2 regions of the Pseudomonas sp. F-14 TE3623 genome follow, and region 2 is predicted to be linked to the other one. Evidence: predicted binding sites of a transcription regulator. Region 2 holds the regulator's gene; the other holds the start of a gene.
The links. Region 2 encodes FliA, which starts transcription of late flagellar genes. Its sites were predicted from a motif close to CTAAAGTTTNNNNNNNNNNNGCCGNTAA; they were not measured.
Positions count from the first base shown of each region.

Region 1: a site for FliA is predicted at 2,020-2,047, ahead of AB7M29_RS05230 (methyl-accepting chemotaxis protein). Genes of this name have one in related genera too.

Region 1 is NZ_JBRJHM010000001.1:1,144,393-1,147,827, forward strand. Features, by position in the region: gene AB7M29_RS05230 (methyl-accepting chemotaxis protein) at 63-1,979, opposite strand; gene AB7M29_RS05235 (16S rRNA (uracil(1498)-N(3))-methyltransferase) at 2,107-2,814, opposite strand; gene tatC (twin-arginine translocase subunit TatC) at 2,811-3,435, opposite strand, start outside.
Region 2 is NZ_JBRJHM010000001.1:2,542,967-2,546,401, forward strand. Features, by position in the region: gene flhF (flagellar biosynthesis protein FlhF) at 1-896, shown strand, start outside; gene fleN (flagellar synthesis regulator FleN) at 1,013-1,843, shown strand; gene fliA (RNA polymerase sigma factor FliA) at 1,840-2,580, shown strand; gene AB7M29_RS11575 (chemotaxis response regulator CheY) at 2,749-3,120, shown strand; gene AB7M29_RS11580 (protein phosphatase CheZ) at 3,151-3,435, shown strand, end outside.

The sequences.
Region 1 (3,435 bases), 1.4 Mb from region 2:
GGAGCGGGCTTGCTCGCGAATGCATCACCCGGTTTCAAGCGAACCGGGATACCCGCATCAGCTCAAACCTTGAACCGCCCCACCAGCATCTGCAAATGCGTCCCCAACCGCGCCAGCTCGACGCTGGAGGCCGCGGTCTCTTCACTGGCGGCCGAGGTCTGCTCGGACACATCGCGCACGTTCAGCACGCTGCGGTTGATCTCTTCGGCCACTGCGCTCTGTTGCTCGGCAGCAGCAGCGATCTGCTGGTTCATCGACTGGATCGCCGACACAGTGCGGGTGATGCTTTCCAGCGAACCACCGGCGCGGCGGGTCAGTTCGACGCTGCTGTCGGTCAGGCTGCGGCTGTTGTCCATGATGGTTGCGACTTGCTGAGTGCCGGTTTGCAGGCCGACGATCAACTCTTCGATTTCTTCGGTGGACTTCTGGGTGCGCTGGGCCAGGCTGCGGACTTCGTCTGCGACCACCGCAAAACCGCGCCCGGCTTCACCGGCGCGGGCGGCTTCGATGGCGGCGTTGAGCGCCAACAGGTTGGTTTGCTGGGCCACGGACTTGATCACGTCGAGCACGCTGCCGATCTTGTCGCTTTCGCGCTTCAGATCGCCCATGGCGGCGGTGGAGTTGCCGACTTCGACGGCCAGGCGTTCGATCTGGGCGATGGCTTCGCCGACCACTCTGTCACCCTCGCGGGCTTGTTGGTCGGCGGCGACGGCGGCTTCGGACGCTTCCTCGGCGTTGCGCGCGACTTCCTGCACGGTGGCCGTCATTTCGTGCATGGCGGTGGCCACTTGATCGGTTTCGACCTTCTGGCTGTTGACTCCGGCGCTGGTCTGCTCAGTGACGGCAGACAGCTCTTCAGCGGCGCTGGCGATTTGGGTCACGCCATCGCTGATGCCACCGATCAGATCTCGCAGGCCCAGGGTCATGCTCTGCATGGCGCGCTGTAACTGACCCAGTTCGTCCCGGCGTTCGGACGTCAGGTTGTGAGTCAGGTCGCCCGCGGCGACACGCTCGGCCACTTTGAGGGTCTGGCTCAGAGGAATGACGATCTGGCGAGTGATGGCCCAAGCTGCGAACAAGCCAAAGGCCGACGCGAGGACGGTGGCCATCAGCAGCAGGTTTTTGGCGTGCGCTGCATCGGAGTCACGCACGACGGTTTGCGAGACAGTGAGCTTTTTGCTGAGGTCGAGCAGAATGTCGCCTTGCGTGCTCATGCGTTTGAGGGCGGCAGCGCTGGCGACCTGGGAGTCGCGGAACTGGCTGACGGCCGCGCGATAGGCTTTGAGTGAGTCGGTCGCTTGTTGCAGGTTGGCGATGTGTTGTTCCGGCAGTTGAGACGGCAGGCTTTCGAGGTTTTTCAGAGCGTTGCCAATGGCGTCCAGCGCAGGCTGCTCGGCCTCGGGTTTACCGCTGTAGGTATAGCCGCGGACCTGGAAACGCGCTTGTTGGATCAGCTTGCTCAGGTCGATCACGTTGTTGAACTGAGCGACGCTGTCGCCTTGCAACAAGGATTTTTCGACTTCGGCGACACGGGCCACGGCGTTATCGGCGGTGGCGCCCAGTTTGCTGCGAGCATCTTCGCGGGTAGCGGTGGCCTGAGTCATATCAGCGAAGGCGCGTTTGTATTCGCTGACCGCGGCCAATTGTTGATCGATCATTGCCACGTCGGCAGGCTGTTCGATCAGCGAGCGGGCGGTTTTCAGGCCGGTATCGAGTTGGCCGATCAGCTCGTTGACAGCGCCCGGGCCTTGTTCGCCACGGCGCATGTCGTAATCCAGGCGGGCGAGGCGCAGGTCTTTGGTCAGCTCATTGAGGCTGGAAATAAACCCAAGCGTATCGCCACGGCTGATCACACCGCTCAGACCGGTCCAGCCGGTGAAGGTGATCAACAAGGTCAGAAGTAGCACCAGACCGAAGCCGATACCCAGTTTGCGATTGACGCTTACGTTTCCCAGTTTCTCGGCTAGCCAACGGTACATGCTGCAACTCCCCTAGGACCTAATCGGTTTTATGGGAACTGTATCGGCCGGCTGGCAGGGATCTGTAGGGGAGTAAACACTTGTGGCGAGGGCGCAAGCTCCCTCGCCACAAGTAGGGTGTTTGACGTTAAAACAGTCGCGAAAGCAGCGCAGTGACGGCGGTTTCAACCCGCAGGATGCGCTCGCCAAGTTGCACCGGTTGCAGGCCGGCCTTGCCCAGCAAGTCGATTTCGTAGGGAATCCAGCCGCCTTCGGGGCCGATGGCCAGGGTCACGGGTTCGTCCAGGCCACGAGGGCAGGGCGGGTAGTTACCGGGATGACCGACCAGACCGAGGGTGCCTTCGGTAATGGCCGGCAAACGATCTTCGACAAAGGGCTTGAAGCGCTTCTCGATGACGACTTCCGGCAGCACGCTGTCCCGGGCCTGTTCAAGACCCAGGATCAACTGCTCGCGAATCGCCTCGGGTTCCAGGAACGGGGTTTGCCAGAAGCTCTTCTCGACGCGATAGCTGTTCACCAGCACGATGCGCGGCACACCCATGGCGGCCACGGTCTGAAACACCCGACGGAGCATTTTCGGTCGCGGCAGGGCCAGCACCAAAGTCAGTGGCAGCTTGGCCGGTGGCGGCTGGTCGAGGGTGACACGCAACTCGGCTTCATCGGCGTCCAGGCGCAGCAACTCGGCCGAGCCCATCAAACCGCCGATACGCCCGACCCGCAGGCTGTCGCCAACCGCCGAGCGATGGACTTCCTGCATATGAGTCAACCGGCGATCGCGCAGGATCGCCCGGTCGGCCGCAATGAAGTCGGCCTCTTCGAGGAGCAGCAGGTTCACGCTTGGGTCGCTGGCGGCTGGTCGTTGTGATCGTCAGCCGGCTGATCGTCCGGGTGCTCGCCGCGCTTGCTGATCAGGCTACCGAACAGGATGCCGATCTCGAACAGCAACCACATCGGAACGGCCAGCAACGTCTGCGAGAAGATGTCCGGCGGCGTCAGGATCATGCCGACCACGAAGCAGCCGATGATCACGTACGGACGTATTTTCTTCAGGTAGGCGACGTTGACCACACCGATCCATACCAGCAGCACCACGGCTACCGGAATCTCGAACGCCACGCCGAAGGCGAAGAACAGCGTCATGACGAAATCGAGGTAGCTGCTGATGTCGGTCATCATCTCCACGCCGGCCGGGGTGGCGGCGGCGAAGAACTTGAAGATCAGCGGGAACACCAGGTAATAGGCGAACGCCATGCCGGTATAGAACAGCATGATGCTCGATACCAGCAAGGGCACGGCAATGCGCTTCTCATGCTTGTACAGGCCCGGTGCGATGAAGCCCCAGATCTGATGCAGAATCACCGGGATCGCCAGGAACAGCGAAACCATCATGGTCAGTTTCAGCGGCGTCAGGAATGGCGACGACACGTCGGTGGCGATCATCGTCGCGCCGGCCGGC
Region 2 (3,435 bases):
AACTGATGGAAGTTCAACTCGGCTCGCTGGCCTGGAATCAATTGCAAGGCAGCCGTCCAGCCCAGGCCAACCTCTGGCGTCGCTTGCAACGCATCGGCCTGTCCGGCCCGTTGTCGCGCGATCTGCTGGCACTGATTACCGATATTGAAGAACCCCGTCAGGCCTGGCGCATGTTGCTCGCGCACCTGGCACGGATGATTGCCACCCCGGAAGTCGAGCCATTGGAAGAGGGCGGTGTGATTGCCATGGTCGGCCCAGCCGGTATGGGCAAGACCACCACGCTGGCCAAACTCGCCGCGCGTTATGTGCTCAAGTACGGCGCGCAAAACATCGCGCTGGTGAGCATGGACAGCTACCGCATTGGTGCTCAGGAACAGCTCAAGACTCTGGGCCGCATCCTCAATGTGTCAGTGACTCATGTCGACCCGGGCCAATCGCTGGTGCAGGCGCTGGAGCCTTTGCTGCGCAAACGCGTGGTGCTGATCGATACCGCCGGCCTGCAGGCCAGCGATCCGGCACTGCGCATGCAGCTCGAAAGCCTGGCCGGACGCGGCATCAAATCAAAAAATTATCTGGTCTTGGCAACCACTAGCCAGAAACAGGTTCTAACCGCTGCTTATCACAGTTACAAACGTTGCGGCCTTGCCGGCTGCATCCTGACTAAACTGGATGAAACGGCAAGCTTGGGCGAGGTGTTGAGCCTGGCCATCAGTCATGAACTGCCGGTGGCTTACCTGACCGATGGCCCGCGGATCCCGGATGATTTGCATCTGCCGCGTCGTCATCAGTTGGTCAGTCGCGCCGTTAGCGTGCAAATGCAGGAAGAACCCAGCGAAGAAGCCATGGCTGACATGTTCGCTGACCTTTACCACAGTCCGACCAAGCGGGTTGGCTGAGGTATTAATGAACAGTTTTTGTACCTACATCGATGGTCTGCCATGCATTGTTCAGTTTGTGAACGCGCAGCCAGTAATGTGGCCTCCGTCTAAGTAAGACAAGGTAAAGAAATAACATGGGCAGCATGCATCCCGTACAGGTGATCGCGGTGACCGGCGGCAAAGGTGGCGTCGGGAAGACTAACGTGTCAGTGAACTTGTCCCTGGCTCTAGCTGAGCTCGGCCGGCGCGTCATGCTGCTGGATGCCGATCTGGGGCTGGCGAACGTCGACGTCCTGCTGGGGCTGACACCCAAACGTACCCTGGCCGACGTGATCGAAGGCCGCTGTGAGCTGCGTGACGTGCTGTTGCAGGGGCCTGGCGGGATCCGCATCGTCCCGGCTGCGTCCGGCACCCAGAGCATGGTTCATCTGAGCCCGGCCCAGCATGCCGGCCTGATCCAGGCCTTCAGCGACATCGGCGACAACCTCGACGTATTGGTGATCGACACCGCTGCGGGCATTGGAGATTCGGTAGTCAGTTTCGTCCGCGCAGCGCAAGAAGTCTTGCTGGTGGTGTGCGACGAGCCGACCTCCATCACTGACGCCTACGCGCTGATCAAACTGCTTAACCGCGACTACGGCATGAATCGTTTCCGCGTCCTGGCCAACATGGCGCAGAGCCCGCAGGAAGGCCGCAACCTGTTCGCCAAGTTGACCAAGGTCACGGATCGTTTCCTCGACGTCGCCTTGCAATACGTCGGTGCGGTGCCTTACGACGAAAGCGTGCGCAAGGCCGTGCAGAAGCAGCGTGCCGTCTACGAAGCCTTCCCGCGCTCCAAGTGCGCCCTGGCGTTCAAGGCCATTGCGCAGAAGGTCGATACCTGGCCACTGCCGGCCAACCCTCGCGGGCATCTGGAGTTTTTCGTCGAGCGCCTCGTGCAACAAACGGCAGGACCCGTCCTATGACAGCCAGTGGCTACAACCTCTACAAGAAGTCGGCACGTGACGCGCAGTACGAGCTGATCGAGCGTTACGCGCCACTGGTCAAACGCATTGCCTACCACTTGCTGGCGCGTTTGCCGGCCAGTGTCCAGGTCGAAGACTTGATCCAGGCCGGGATGATCGGCCTGCTTGAAGTATCAACCAAATACGACGCCAGCAAAGGCGCGAGTTTCGAGACGTACGCGGGCATTCGAATCCGCGGCGCGATGCTCGATGAAGTGCGCAAGGGGGACTGGGCGCCACGTTCGGTTCACCGCAATACCCGCATGGTCAGCGACGCGATTCGCTCGATTGAAGCTAAAACCGGCCGTGACGCTAAAGATCACGAAGTTGCGGCCGAACTCCAATTGAGTCTCGACGATTATTACGGGATTTTGAACGACACCCTGGGCAGCCGGTTATTCAGTTTCGACGATCTGTTGCAGGACGGCGAACACGAAGGGCTGCACGAGGATGGCGCCAGTGCTCATCTCGAGCCGTCACGCGATCTGGAAGATGAACGCTTCCAGGCGGCGCTGGCGGACGCGATTGCCAATTTGCCGGAGCGTGAGCGACTGGTGTTGGCGCTGTACTACGACGAAGAGTTGAATCTCAAGGAAATCGGTGAGGTCCTGGGGGTCAGCGAATCGCGGGTCAGCCAGTTACACAGCCAGTGCGCGGCCCGTTTGCGGGGGCGTTTGGGGGAGTGGCGAGCGCGCTGACAGGCAGTGTGGGGACACTGCGAACGAGGTTGGTACGGCATTTTGCTGCACCCGTCACGGCCCGTTGTAATCCATACAACTGTTGAGTGTTACGCCGAATTGATTGAACGGCGCGTTCAGGTGCTGCGCGCGTTTTAAGACTGCTTGGAGGTCGAATTGGACAAGAATATGAAAATCCTCATCGTTGATGACTTCTCAACGATGCGGCGGATCATAAAAAACCTGTTGCGTGACCTTGGGTTCACCAACACGGTCGAGGCGGATGACGGTATTACCGCGATTCCGGTCCTCAACAGCGGGAGCATCGACTTTCTGGTAACGGACTGGAACATGCCCGGCATGACCGGTATTGATCTGCTGCGCCACGTGCGTGCCGATGAAAAACTCAAACACCTGCCGGTGTTGATGGTCACGGCCGAAGCCAAGCGCGAGCAAATCATCGAAGCCGCTCAGGCGGGTGTGAACGGCTATGTGGTCAAGCCATTCACGGCTCAAGCGTTGAAAGACAAGATTGAAAAGATCTTCGAACGCATCGGTTGATGTGCAAAGCCAGTCCGTCACGGGGGAGCTATGGAGCATAACGAATCTTCACAGGGCGATTTTGAGTCGACCCTGAAAAAACACGCGGTCGAACTGGTCGAAAGCCTTGAAAAAGGCAGGTTCGGCGACGCTGTGCAACTGATCCATGAGCTCAACCAGACCCGTGACCGCGGCCTGTACCAGGAAGTGGGCAAGCTCACTCGCGAGCTGCATAGCGCGATCGTCAATTTTCAGATTGACCCGCACATGCCGCAAGCCGAGGAAGTGTCTCAGATTACGGATGCCACCGAGCGCCTGGGTTATGTGGTCAAGCTG